2 regions of the Hypnocyclicus thermotrophus genome follow, and region 1 is predicted to be linked to the other one. Evidence: riboswitches for the same ligand, from Rfam matches in the RefSeq annotation. Region 1 holds a riboswitch; the other holds the start of a gene.
What was found. A riboswitch is a leader RNA that binds a small molecule or an ion and turns the genes downstream of it on or off. The one in region 1 is predicted to bind glycine.
Positions count from the first base shown of each region.

Region 2: another riboswitch for glycine. It lies ahead of EV215_RS04800 (ACT domain-containing protein); the one in region 1 lies ahead of EV215_RS04220 (alanine/glycine:cation symporter family protein).

Region 1 is NZ_SOBG01000003.1:138,563-145,646, reverse strand. Features, by position in the region: gene dnaB (replicative DNA helicase) at 1-834, shown strand, start outside; gene EV215_RS04225 (peptidase U32 family protein) at 861-2,075, shown strand; glycine riboswitch at 2,122-2,195, shown strand; glycine riboswitch at 2,198-2,257, shown strand; gene EV215_RS04220 (alanine/glycine:cation symporter family protein) at 2,380-3,726, shown strand; gene EV215_RS04215 (GGDEF domain-containing protein) at 3,755-4,972, opposite strand; gene EV215_RS04210 (hypothetical protein) at 5,068-5,430, shown strand; gene EV215_RS04205 (glycerophosphodiester phosphodiesterase) at 5,441-6,130, opposite strand; gene EV215_RS04200 (ABC transporter substrate-binding protein) at 6,139-7,084, opposite strand, start outside.
Region 2 is NZ_SOBG01000003.1:259,115-266,198, forward strand. Features, by position in the region: gene EV215_RS04780 (TetR/AcrR family transcriptional regulator) at 66-647, shown strand; gene EV215_RS04785 (efflux RND transporter permease subunit) at 649-3,219, shown strand; gene EV215_RS04790 (outer membrane lipoprotein-sorting protein) at 3,231-3,962, shown strand; gene EV215_RS04795 (hypothetical protein) at 3,975-5,057, shown strand; glycine riboswitch at 5,136-5,213, shown strand; glycine riboswitch at 5,216-5,275, shown strand; gene EV215_RS04800 (ACT domain-containing protein) at 5,386-5,664, shown strand; gene EV215_RS04805 (PFL family protein) at 5,687-7,057, shown strand.

The DNA.
Region 1 (7,084 bases):
GAATTTGAAAGACTAGAAAAAGTAGTAAAAAATAGTGGTGCAACTACAGGTATATCGTCTAATTTTAAAGAATTTGATCAAATGACTTCTGGATTTCATCCTTCGGATTTAGTAATAATAGCAGCAAGGCCAAGTATGGGAAAAACAGCTTTTGTACTTAATTTGGCTTTAAATGCAGCTTTAAATGAAAATAAATCAGTTTTAATATTTTCACTTGAGATGTCAAATTCTCAAATATTTCAAAGATTATTAGCAATTGAATCAAAAATTCCATTAAATAAAATAAGAAATGGATTTATTTCAGAAGATGAATGGGGACATATAGCATTAGCTACTGGGAAATTAGCTAATACAGATATACAAATAGCTGATGTACCTAATGTTACTGTACTTGAGATACGTGCTATGGCTAGAAGACTTAAAGCTGCAGGTAAATTAGATATGATACTTATAGATTATTTACAATTGATAAAAGGATCTGGTAGAACAGAAAGTAGACAACAGGAAATCTCTGATATCTCAAGATCATTAAAAGGTATAGCGAGAGAGCTAGATGTACCTGTAATAGCTTTATCACAGTTATCGAGAGCTCCTGAGCAAAGAGCGGATAGAAGACCAATGTTATCAGATTTGAGAGATTCTGGAGCAATAGAGCAAGATGCAGATATGGTAGTATTTCTGTATAGAGATGAATATTATAATGAAGATAGTGAAGATAAAGGTTTAGCAGAAATAATTATAGGAAAACAAAGAAATGGACCTGTTGGAACAATAACTTTAAAATACTTTAATGAAATAACAAAATTTGCAGATTATACAGCACAAATTAAATAACTTTAAAATTTAGAAAGGGTAAAAAAATGAAAAAAGCGGAATTATTAGCACCTGCTGGAAATATGGAAAAATTAAAAATGGCATTTCATTACGGAGCAGATGCATGTTTTTTAGGTGGAAAATTATTTAATCTAAGATCTGGAAGTAATAATTTTTCAAATGAGGAGATAAAAGAGGCAGTTGAATATGCACATAATATAGGGAAAAAAATATATGTAACATTAAATATAATAGCTCATAATCAACAAGTAGATATGATGGTTCCATATATTAAATTTTTAGATGAAGTAGGAGTAGATGGAGTTATAGTAGCTGACCTTGGAGTATTTCAACTTGTAAAAGAAAATAGTAATTTAAAAATAAGTGTGAGTACTCAAGCAAGTAATACAAATTGGCGATCAGTAAAAATGTGGAAAGAACTTGGTGCAAGTAGAGTAGTGCTTGCTAGAGAAGTTTCACTAGAAGAGTTAAAAGAAATAAGAGATAGAGTGCCAGATATTGAAATAGAAGCCTTTGTACATGGAGCAATGTGTATATCAATATCAGGGAGATGTCTATTAAGTAACTATATGACAGGAAGAGATGCTAATGGTGGCGATTGTGCACAGGCGTGCAGATGGAACTACAATTTGGTTGAAGAAAAGCGACCAGGAGAATATTATCCAATATATGAAGATGAGACAGGAACACATATATTTAATTCAAAAGATTTATGTACAATAGAATTTATTGATAAAATACTTGATATTGGAGTAGATAGTTTAAAAATTGAAGGAAGAATGAAAGGGATATATTATGTAGCAAATGCTGTAAAAATATATAGAGAAGCATTAGATAGCTATTATAGTGGAAATTATCAATATAATCCAAAATGGTTAGAAGAATTACAGACAATAAGTCATAGATTATATACGCATGGATTTTATTTTGGAACGCCAGATGAAAGTGCTCAAAATTATAACGATAGAAATTCATATAGTCAAACACATAAATTGGTAGCAAAAGTTTTAGAAAAATTAGATAATAATGAATATATATTGGGAATAAGAAATAGATTGGAAGTTGGGGAAGAATTAGAAGTAGTAAAACCATCTAGTGAAATAGAAAAAATAATATTACCTAAAATGATAAACATGAAAACTGGAGAAGAAATTAATAAAGCACATCCTAACATGACTGTAAAAATAACACTAGAAAACGATTTAAATGTAATGGATATGATACGACAAAAAATATCTTGACACAGTAATAAAAAATTAGTATAATTGTCCGTATAATAGAATACGGTTGAAGGTATAGGGAGAGAACTTTTAAGTCACCGAAGAAGTAAATCTTTCAGGTAAAAGGACCTATATTGGACGAGCCTCTGGAGAGATCCAAAAGGACACCGAAGGAGTAACACTCTCAGGTAAAAGGACAGAGGATTTGGCAATTATAGTATTTATAATATTTTTATAGTTGTTAAATTTTAGAGGCTAAATAATTATATTTAGCCTTTTTTTATTTATAATCGTTTATTCTAATAAACATATTTAGGAGGGAAAAATGTTAGAATTACTTAACAAAATTGATTCAATAATTTGGGGTCCACCATTACTTATTTTACTTATGGGAACAGGGATATATTTAACTGTAAAATTAAATTTGCTACAAATACTAAAATTACCATTAGCATTAAAGTATATTTTTATGAAAAATAATGATAAAGAAGAGGGAGATGTATCTAGTTTTGCAGCTCTTTGTACTGCATTATCAGCAACTGTTGGAACAGGAAATATAGTTGGTGTAGCAACTGCAATAAAATTAGGTGGTCCAGGAGCTATGTTTTGGATGTGGCTAGCCGCATTTTTTGGAATGGCTACAAAATATGCTGAAGGACTTCTTGCAGTAAAATATAGAAAAATTGATGAAAATGGACAGATGTCTGGCGGTCCAATGTATTATATTCAAAATGGATTAAATAATAAAGTATTGGCAAAAATGTTTGCTATATTTGGAATAGCAGTAGCATTTTTTGGGATAGGAACTTTTGCACAAGTAAATGCAATTACAACTGCTTCTACAATATTATTTAAAGTATCTCCAACAGTTGTAGGAATAATACTAACAATTTTAGTAGCATTGGTAACTCTTGGTGGAATAAAAAGTATATCAAAAGTAGCAGAAATAGTAGTACCTGTGATGGCAATATTATATGTATTAGGTTCTTTGATAGTAATAATAATGAATTTTGATAAAGTACCTGGAGCGATAGGGCTTATATTTAAAAGTGCTTTTACTAAAACGGCAGCATTTGGAGGATTTGCCGGTTCTACACTTATATTAGCATTAAGAAGTGGAGTTGCAAGAGGAGTATTTTCAAATGAATCAGGGCTTGGATCTGCGCCAATAGCTGCAGCTGCAGCTAAAACAAATTCGGCAGTTAGACAGGGTCTTATATCTATGACAGGAACATTTTTTGATACAATTATTATTTGTTCTATGACAGGGCTTATACTGGTTCTTACTGGTGCGTGGACTAGTAAACTTAAAGGTGCAGAATTAACAAGATACGCATTTTCTATTGGTTTAAATAATTTTGGAGAAATAGTAGTTTTACTAGGATTAATATTTTTTGCATTTACAACTATAATAGGGTGGAATTATTATGGTGAAAGATGTACAGAGTATTTATTTGGTGTAAAAGGTATAAAAGGATATAAATATATATTTATAATTTTGATAGCAATAGGTCCATATTTGAAATTAGATTTGATTTGGATATTAGCAGATATTGTTAATGGATTAATGGCTATTCCAAATTTAATAGCAATATTAGGTTTACGAAAAATTATAATAAACGAAACAAATATGTATTTTAATAATTTAAAATATAGTTATGTAAACAAATAAAAAGTTCCCCTAATTTTAGGAGAACTTTTTATTTATTACTAATTGAAGTTGCATTTTTTATAAGATCATCAAATTCATCAAGACTATAAGGTGAAAGTTCTATACTGCTCATATTGTACTCTAAAATATAATCTTTTTTATTTTTTGTATTAAAATTTTCTAATTTAGATTTTATTCTTTTATAGACAATTTTTGCTTGAGGTTCTCTACATCGTGATAATGCAATAACAAATTCGTCACCACCCATTCTAAAAGCTATGTCAGAATCTCTAATAGACTCTAATAAAATTTGACCTGTTGTTGCTAACACTAAATCCCCTTCACTATGACCATAATCGTCATTTATTTTTTTTAAATTCTTTATATCTATAAAAAATAAAGTCATATAATCTTTACTTCTTTTTAAAAGTTTACGATTTAATTCAAAAATATCTATTCCACCTTGTCTATTGTATACTCCTGTTAAAGCATCATATACAGTATTTTTCTTAAGTTCATAAGATAATTTATTTGATTTTGATATATAATATGAAATCAAAAGAGATAAAAGTAAAATAAAAATTAAAGTGTATCTATATATAGTTGTTTTATTAAATATTAAATTATTTAGTGTATTAGTTAGATAATTTGAACTATATCTTGAAACTAAATATATTATATTAAAATTATTATTAGAGAATATATTTGAATTATCAATTTTTTTACTACTAATAATTCCATTTTGTGTCTCAAATTGTGATTTTTCATAAGAATTAATTTTTTCCCATTCTTCTTTAAATTGTGTTTTAAAATTATAAATATTATTATTAATAAAATTTCCATCTTTATTTAAAAAATAAATTTGACTCTGACTTTTTTCAAAATATACAGATAATTCTTTAAAAAAAGTTTCTAAATCAAAATATATAGTTATATCTTCTTTTGAAAATATAATAAAATTTTTTTTTGAATTATTTTTTAATGTATAATATTTATTTAGAGTTATAAATTTTATTATACTTGATTTATTAGATAGTTGTGATATGTAGTTAATATCATTTTTAATTTGTATAATTTTATTTTTTATTAAATTTTCAATAAAATATATATCTTTTTTTTGTTCTAAAATAATATTTTTTTTATATAAATTAAATTGAGTATCTATAATTTGCCAAAAAAATAATCCAGATAAAGAAAAAAGAATAATAAAAACAATTAAAAAGTTTATAAAAAATTGTAAAAAAGAAAATTTGATTTTAGAATTCATTATGCTCACCTCGTAAATAAAATTTGAAATCAAAAAAAATTAAATGTATAATTAATAAAAGGTATTTTACCATATAATATAAGGAGGGTATGCCTATGTCAAGTCAATATTCATTTATTCAATATGAAAAAAACTATCAACATCAATTTAGAAACAAACTTAATAATGCAGAAGAACCCGTAGAAGTATTAAAGATATTCTCTCAAATTATTTCATTAATGCTTAATGAAATATTTGAAGAAGAAATAAAGGTAGAATATGAAGATATTAAACTCTTACCTAACGACGATACTGAATATAAAATAAGTGATAAATTATTAAGCAATCCAAAAGTAAATGAAATATTTAATAATTCAGATATAAAAAATATTATTTTTAGATTTTCTAATACAGCAATACATAAATATCGTAGTTTAAATAAACACAATGAAAAAACAAAATTAAAAATAAGAAATTAATTCCGACTTTTTAGTCGGATTTTTTTATTATATTAGAAAAAATTGCATCAATATTTAGATTTTCTAAAAATTTTTCTTCATAAATAGTATTTGTAGAATAAACCCATATTTTATTATTATTAAAATGAAGAAATTCAACTATTTCTTTTGAAACATACTCTTTTGATAAATTAATAGAGTAGGGAACAAAATTAAAATCAATATATTTATTAAAATTATCCATTTCATTAGCAAAAATAGGAGATAAATTTATAGTATTATCTAATAAAAAAATTTCATTTAAAAGATTATGATTAAAAGAAGAAATCACTATATTATCTTTATTTTTTATTTTTTTTAAAAAATCTATAATTATCTTTGCGAATAATTTATGTTTATTTAAAAAAGAGGGTAACTTTAATTCAATATTTATAATTATATTTTTTGGTAAAAGATTCATGACGATATCTAAAGTAGGAATATATTCTTTATTGATTAAAGGGATTTTCTTTAATTCATCATAATCTAAATTAAAAATATAATTAGTTGAATTTGTCAAACGTTTTAAGTTATAGTCATGAAAGATAATAAGTTTATTATCTTTTGTTAATTGGACATCAAATTCGACACCATCAATTAAATAACTTTCTAAGTTTTTAAAACTAGATATGGAATTTTCTAAATAATCATTTGATGCTCCTCTATGAGCTAATATAAACATATTCTCACCTATTTTTTTAATTTTATGATGAATTCTGTTTTTAGTGTTGAAGAATTTATTATAAAATATCCATTGTATTTTTTTGTTATTTGTAATATATTATATAATTTAAAATAATTTTTATTTTTTAAATCAGATATATAATTTAAATTATCTAGATTTTTTATTACATCTTGAGGTATTTCAATATTATTATCAGTTAATTTTATTATAACAAAATTTTCTTCTTCTTTTGTAGAAATATTTAATTTAAAATAATTTTTTATTCTAAGAAGAATAATGTTTAGTATAGTTTGTTTTATTTGTGATTCATCACCTAATATTTTAGGGATATTATTTAAATCCAAAATAATTTGTGTAGAGTTATTTAATTTTAGATTAGATAAAATATCGTTTATTATTTTATTTATATCAATATAATTTTCAGTACCAAGTATTCCTAGATAATTTTCTTGTAATTTTATTACTCTTTTTATATGATCCAATTCTTTTTCTAAAAATTTTAATTTTTTTATTTCTTCCTCTTTTTTTAGTTTTAATGCAGATAAAAAATCGGGGAAAATATTAATTATTTTTAATAGATTGTTATTTGGATTTTTTATATTTTTTAATTCATTATAAACAATATTATTTAAAAATTTAATATCTCGATTGTTATCACTTTCTTTATTAGCAATTTCATTTTGAATTGATAAATATATTGGATTTATAATATTTCCTAAATTATGCATTAATCCAGATTTGACTTTTACTACACCTTTTTCATATGCTTCTTTAATAAGTTTTTCTTGTTGTTCTTTGATTTTTTTATTAGCTAAATTTAATTCTTTAATTTTGTTTTCTACTTCTTTTTCTAGTTTTTGATTTATTTCTTTAATTTTTTTATTAGCAATAGAATTGTAATAATATTTTAAAGCGATAATAAAAAAAATTATAAGAGTAAAAATAATATAA
Region 2 (7,084 bases), 120 kb from region 1:
GGTAGTTATATTTTTATTGTTGACAAACCGACTGTTCTGTATTATAAATATATTGAGGTGATTTTATGAAAGTAACAACACGTCAGTTAATTATAACTACATTTTATAAATTAATAGCCAAAAAAGGCTATGATAAAGCTAGCTTAAATGACTTGGTAAAAGAAACTGGCTTATCAAAAGGTGCTATTTATCATTATTTTAATACCAAAGATGATATATTTATTGCTACAATTGAGTTTTTATTCGAATCAATGATGCGCTTTGATTTTTTAGATATTGATAACATTACAAAAAAAAATTATAAATTAATACTAAAAAATATTGGTAATAATATTTTAAATTTTGGACAAGTTGACCCTTATTATTCAAGATTTCAATTTGAATTTATAAATCAAGCATTTAGAATAGCAATAGTAAAAGATTATTTAATAAAATTTCTTCAAAAGTATCTAGAATTTTTCAATTCTTTTTTTGATCACCTTTATAAAAAAAATATTATTTCAAAGAAAAAAGATCATGAAATAATTAAACAATTATTTTTTATGATGCTTGATTCTATGGTCTTATATAAAACATTAGATATACCTTTTAATTTTGAAAAAAATTGGGAAAAATTTATAGATTTAATTTTAAATGAGGAGGATTAAAATGCTTGAAAAGTTAGGGAAATTTGTCATAAAAAAATATCGTTTAGTTTTATTATTTAGTTTCATTATCACAGTTATTTCAATATTTTTTATTACAAAATTAAAAATGAATATGCAATTTATGGATTTACTTCCTAAAAATGACAATTCAGTTATTATTTATAAAAAAGCTCTTAAAAATTTTAATAGTTTAGATTCTATAATTGTCGGAATTAAAGGGAACAATAAAAATGATATTGAAAAATTTTTAAATGATGTCCCTAAAACATTGGAACAATGGAATGAAATAAAAAGTATAAATTATGCTCAAAATGATGAATTCCTTTTAAAAAATGGACTTATTACACTCAAAGAAAAAGATTTAAAAGATTTAGTGCCTCTTCTTTCTTCTAATTCTATAGCTGAATTCATAAAAAGTTCTAATGATAATTTTGAAAAAACATACATAAATTCATCTGATTCAGAAAAAATTAATAAAAATAGTAACAAAATAATTTTTTTGCTTAATTTTTTAAAAGACTTTTTAACAAAAGCAAATAACGGAACCTTAAATAATAAAGATACAAAAAGATTTTTTAGAGGAAATAAATATTTCATTTCTCCTGATAACACTTTAGGTATATTTATAATTAAATCTGCTATAAGTATAGATGATATTATTGAAGTTACAAATTTTATCAACAAATTAGAAGCTTATCTAAATAAAGAAGGAAAAAAATATAATGTTTCTACTTCGCTTACTGGTTCTCAAGTAATTTCAAGAGATGAAATGATAGTTAGTACAAAAGATATGAACCTTACTTCTACTTTATCAATAATCCTTATGCTTTTATTATTTATTATTTCATTTAAACTAATACGTTATTCTTTTCTCGCTATTATCCCTTTAATAATGGGAATTATATGGTCAATGGGAATAACTTATTTGATATTTGGTTCATTAAATATGTTAACTGCTATGATGGGTGCTATTTTAATTGGACTTGGAATTGATTATTCAATACATATTATATCTGTTTTTTTAGATGAAAAAAAATCAAAGGAAAACTTAGAAACAAACTTACTTAATGTATATAAAAAAGTAATAAGAGGTATTATTACTGGTTCTATTACTACTAGTATAGGTTTTATAATGTTTAGTTTTAGCAAGTTTCCTGGGTTCAAAGAATTTGGTATTGTCCTAGGAATAGGTATTATTTGTACTCTATTAGCTGCTATTTTTACACTTCCCGCATTACTTATGGTATTTGGTAAAAAAAAATTAAAAGTCAAAACTAATAAACCTATTTATATCTTGGAAAAATTGGAAATTCCAGTAATTAAATATAAATATATTACTTTAATCATTTTAATAATAATAATTTCCATTTTATCTATTAAATCTACAAATTTTAAATTTGAAAAAGATATGATGAAAATAGAAGCTAAAGGATTGAAAAGTATAGCATTAAATAAAGAAATTATAAAAAAATTTGATTTTACTTCTGATAACTCCATTATAATTAATAAAAATTTAAAAGAAGCTCAATCTAATTATGAAAAACTTGATAAACTAGCTAGCGTCGGTGAAATTTCTTCTATTGCACAATATCTGCCTTCTATTGAAAAACAAAATAAAAGATTAGCTATTATAAAAAATATCAAAAAAAGCTCTTTAATAAAAGTTGACAATAATATTTATGAAGATAAGCTTATTGAAGAGCTTTATAGGTTAGAAAATAATATTATTGAACTTTCTGACCTTAGCTATGTAAGTGGAGACATAAAAATAACTAATAAATGTGATGAGTTTATTAACTCAAATATAATATCAAATATTATTGATAATCTAGACTCTAAAAATATTCAAAAATCTCAAATAAACTTTTTTAAATCACTTAAAACCCTTATATTAAATCATAACGAAAATATAATTACATTAAACGATATTCCAAATAGTATAAAAAATGAATTTGTTGGTAAAAATAATGAATTTATAACTACAATTTATCCTAAACACGACTTATGGAATGAAGATTTTCAAAAAAAATTTTTAACTGAAATAGATAATGTTAATAAAAATAATAGTGGTACCGCTAAAATATTTATTAAAGTTGTTGAAGCCGAAAAAACTGAAGGAAAAAAAGTTCTTATTTATACTGTTATTGCTATATTTATAGTTTTATTATTTGATTTAAAAAGTTTTAAATATGCAATATTTGCACTTCTTCCTATGCTTATAACTATACTTGCTATATTAGGAATAATGGGATGGACTGGTTTTAAATTTGATGTTGTAAATATCATTGGTATTCCATTAATTATTGGTATAGGTGTTGATGATGGTGTTCATTTAATTCACCGATATTTGCAGGAAAAAGATTTATTAATTACATTTAGAAGTACTGGAAAAGCTATTACACTAACTACTCTTACCACTGTATTTGCCTTTGGTACTCTAATGTTTGCAAAATATCGTGGCTTTATTGGTTTTGGGTTTTTACTCAGTTTAGGAGTAACTCTTGCATATTTATTTACTTTATTTTTACTAGTTTCATTAATTGCTATCTTCGATAAAATAACATTTAAATAGGAGGCTTTAAAATGAAAAAATTTATTTTTATGTTTCTAATAATATTTTCAATAACTACCTTTTCTAAAACAACTATAAATGAAATATTAAAAAATATTAAAAAAAACAATAATTATAATAGTAGTTTTCAAATATCTACTATGAAAATAGAAAAAAATGGAAAAATAACATCTAGTATGATTTTTGAGTCATATTCAAAAAAAATAAATAATAATACTTTCCAATTAATGAAATTTACTTCTCCAAGTAGATTAACGGGTACATCTATACTTTCCAAAAATGGAAATACATGGTATTATAATAAAAGAACAAATAGAGTAAGACTTTTATCTAAAAGTGCGAAAAATGGAAACCTTATGGGCTCTAGTTTTTCATATGATGATATGGATTTTGATTATGAAAAAGATTTTAACTCTATTTTATTAAAAGAAGATAAAAAGTATTATTATTTAAAATTAGTTCCAATAGATAAAAATAAAAAGTATAGTTATATTATTTCCAAAGTAAATAAATTTAATTTCACCGAAGAATTGATAGAATATTATGATAAAAATAATTTTTTATACAAAAAATTAGAAATAAATGATTATACTAAAAAAGGTAATTATTTAATTCCTAAAACTATGAAAATGACTGATATTATAAATAATAAATCTACATATATTATTTCTGATATCTCTACAATAAAATTAAATATAAATATTAAAAATACTTTATTCTCAGAAAAAAACTTAAAAAAATAAGGAGCGTTAAAAATGAAGAAAAAAATAATTTTATTATCAGTATTTATGTTAATTTTTTTTAATGGTTTTGCTACTACTTCTCTTAAAACAAAATTAACAATAAATAATTCAAAAATTAAAAATTTAGAAAGCACCTCAAATAGTAAAGCTAAGTTTTTTCTTTATAACGATGATTTTGAAAACAGTTTAATTGATATTGAATATTCATTGTATACAGAAAATAATTCAAAAAATAATAAAAATTCTCTTGATTTAGCAAGAATAAAATTAGTTCAAAACAATATAGAAATTATTTTTGGAAAAACTAGATTAGGTTGGGGACAAGGTTTTAATTTTAATCCTATTGATATTTTCAATGAAACTCCTGCAGGATCTGCATTTGATTCTAATTATGAAAAAGAAGCTAGAAATAGTATAACTTTTACTAGTTACTTACAAAATGATGATAGCTTAGAGTTTGTTTACGCTGGGAATTATAATAATAATTCTATTTCTAAAGATATCGAATATGGAATAAGATATAAACAATTTATATTTAATACTGATTTTGAATTTATATATGCAAAAAGAGGTAAAGAACTAAAACCTTATGAAACATTAATTCCTAGTGATATATATGGTGCTTCTATTAAAACAACTATTCCTTATATTAATTATGGGTATTGGATAGAAGGAAACTATAGTGCAGCTGATAATATTTATACTTTTATTACAGGTATCGATAATTATTTTTGGGAAAATTATTATTTCAATATTGAATATTATCAAAATGGGTATGGAAAATCAGATAAAAATTTTTATGACAACAATGATTTAAACAAAATAAATTATAATATACCAATCGGAACAGATTATTTGATTCCATCATTCAAATACGAAATGAATGAATTATTTTCTACTACATTTTTTTCATTTATAAATATAAATGACCGTAGTTTTACTATTGGAAATAGCAGTGATTATTATTATAATGATTTAATTAGTTTTAATCTTACTGAATTTTTCTTTAATGGAGAAAAAAATAGTGAATATTATTTAACAAAATCTACTTATGGAGATTATGGAATTTCTTTTACAATAACAGCAGACTTTTAAAATTATTAATTAAAACTGTTAATGTATTTGACATTTTTTAATTAATAAAGTAAAATATATCAAAATTTAATATCACGGTTGAAGATATAGGGAGAGAACCATAATTTTGGTCACCGAAGAAGTAATACTTTCAGGTAAAAGAACCTATATTGGACGAACCTCTGGAGAGATCCAAAAGGACACCGAAGGAGTAACGCTCTCAGGTAAAAGGACAGAGGATATTTTTAAATTAGTTATTTTTAAAAATATCTTTTCTTTTTATTTGGCAGTTTTTTAACTGCTTTTTTTTATAGGCAAATAACTTTAATATATTTTAGGAGGAATCACTATGCAAGGAAAAATAGTTATAACTGTAATTGGCGATGATAAAGTAGGAATAGTTTCTGAAGTATCATTAAAACTTAAAGAATTAAAGTGTAATATTATCGATATTTCTCAAACAATTTTTGAAAACGAAATTTTTGCTATGATTATGTTAGTTGAAATAAAAGATTCTACTTTTGATTTTAATAAAATAAAAGAAAAATTAAAATTATTAGAAGAAAAAATAGGTGTAAAAGTTTATGTTCAACATGAAGATATTTTTAAAGCTATGCATAAAATTTAATAAATTTATTTAGGAGGCAAAAATGCACATTTTAGCAAATTCAAATGAAATATTAGAAACAATTAAAATGGTTGATATGCAAAATCTCGATATAAGAACTGTTACATTAGGTATTAGTTTACTTGATTGCATAAATAGTGACCATAAAAAAACTTGCGAAAATATATATAATAAAATATTAAAATATGGAAAAAATTTAGTAAATATAGCTGATGCCGTCTCAAATAAATACGGCGTTCCTATTGTAAATAAAAGAGTTTCTGTTACTCCAATTTCAATAATTGCTGGTGCTACTGATGCTGAGGATTATACTGTCTTTGCAGAAACTTTAGATAAAGCTGCAAAAGATATTGGAGTAGATTTTATTGGTGGATTTTCTGCTCTTGTAGAAAAAGGATTTACAGAAAGCGACTTAAAATTAATAAATTCTATTCCTAATGCTCTGACTGTTACCGAAAGAGTTTGTTCCTCTGTAAATGTAGGATCTACAAAAGCTGGAATAAATCTTGATGCTGTTAAAATGCTTGGTAAAACAGTAAAAGATTTAGCTTATAATACAAAAGAAAAAGATGGATTGGGTGCTGCAAAATTTGTTGTATTTACAAATGCTGTAAGTGATAACCCCTTTATGGCTGGTGCTTTTCACGGAGTTGGTGAAGGTGAAGTTGTATTAAATTTAGGAATTAGTGGACCTGGCGTTGTAAGAGCAGCTCTTAATAAAATAGATAAAAAAGCTGATATTAGCGTAATTACTGAAGAAATAAAAAAAATAAGTTTTAAAATAACAAGAATGGGAGAATTAGTAGGAAAAGAAGTTGCTAAAAATCTTGGTGTTGAATTTGGAATAATTGATCTATCACTTGCTCCTACTCCTGCAATTGGGGATAGTGTAGGTAATATTCTAGAAGAATTTGGATTAGAGTCTGTAGGTGCTTATGGAACTACTTTAGCTCTTGCTATTTTGAATGACGCAGTGAAAAAAGGTGGTGCTATGGCTGCTACTAGAGTTGGGGGATTAACTGGTGCTTTTATCCCTGTAAGTGAAGATCAAGGAATGATTGCTGCTGCTAGTAAAGGTTATCTTACTTTAGAAAAACTTGAAGCTATGACTTGTGTTTGTTCTGTTGGTTTAGATATGATAGCAATACCTGGTGATACTCCTGATTATGTTATATCTGGCCTTATAGCTGATGAAATGGCGATAGGAATGGTAAATAACAAAACAACTGCTGTTAGAGTTATCCCTGTTCCTGGAAAAAATGTTGGTGATAGAGTAGTCTTTGGGGGGCTTTTAGGTGAAGCTGATATTATGCCTATAAATTCTCTAAATTGTTCTACTTTAATTAATAGAGGTGGTAAAGTATCTCCTCCTATACAAGCAATGAAAAATTAATTTTTTTATATTGAGTGTATTAACTTT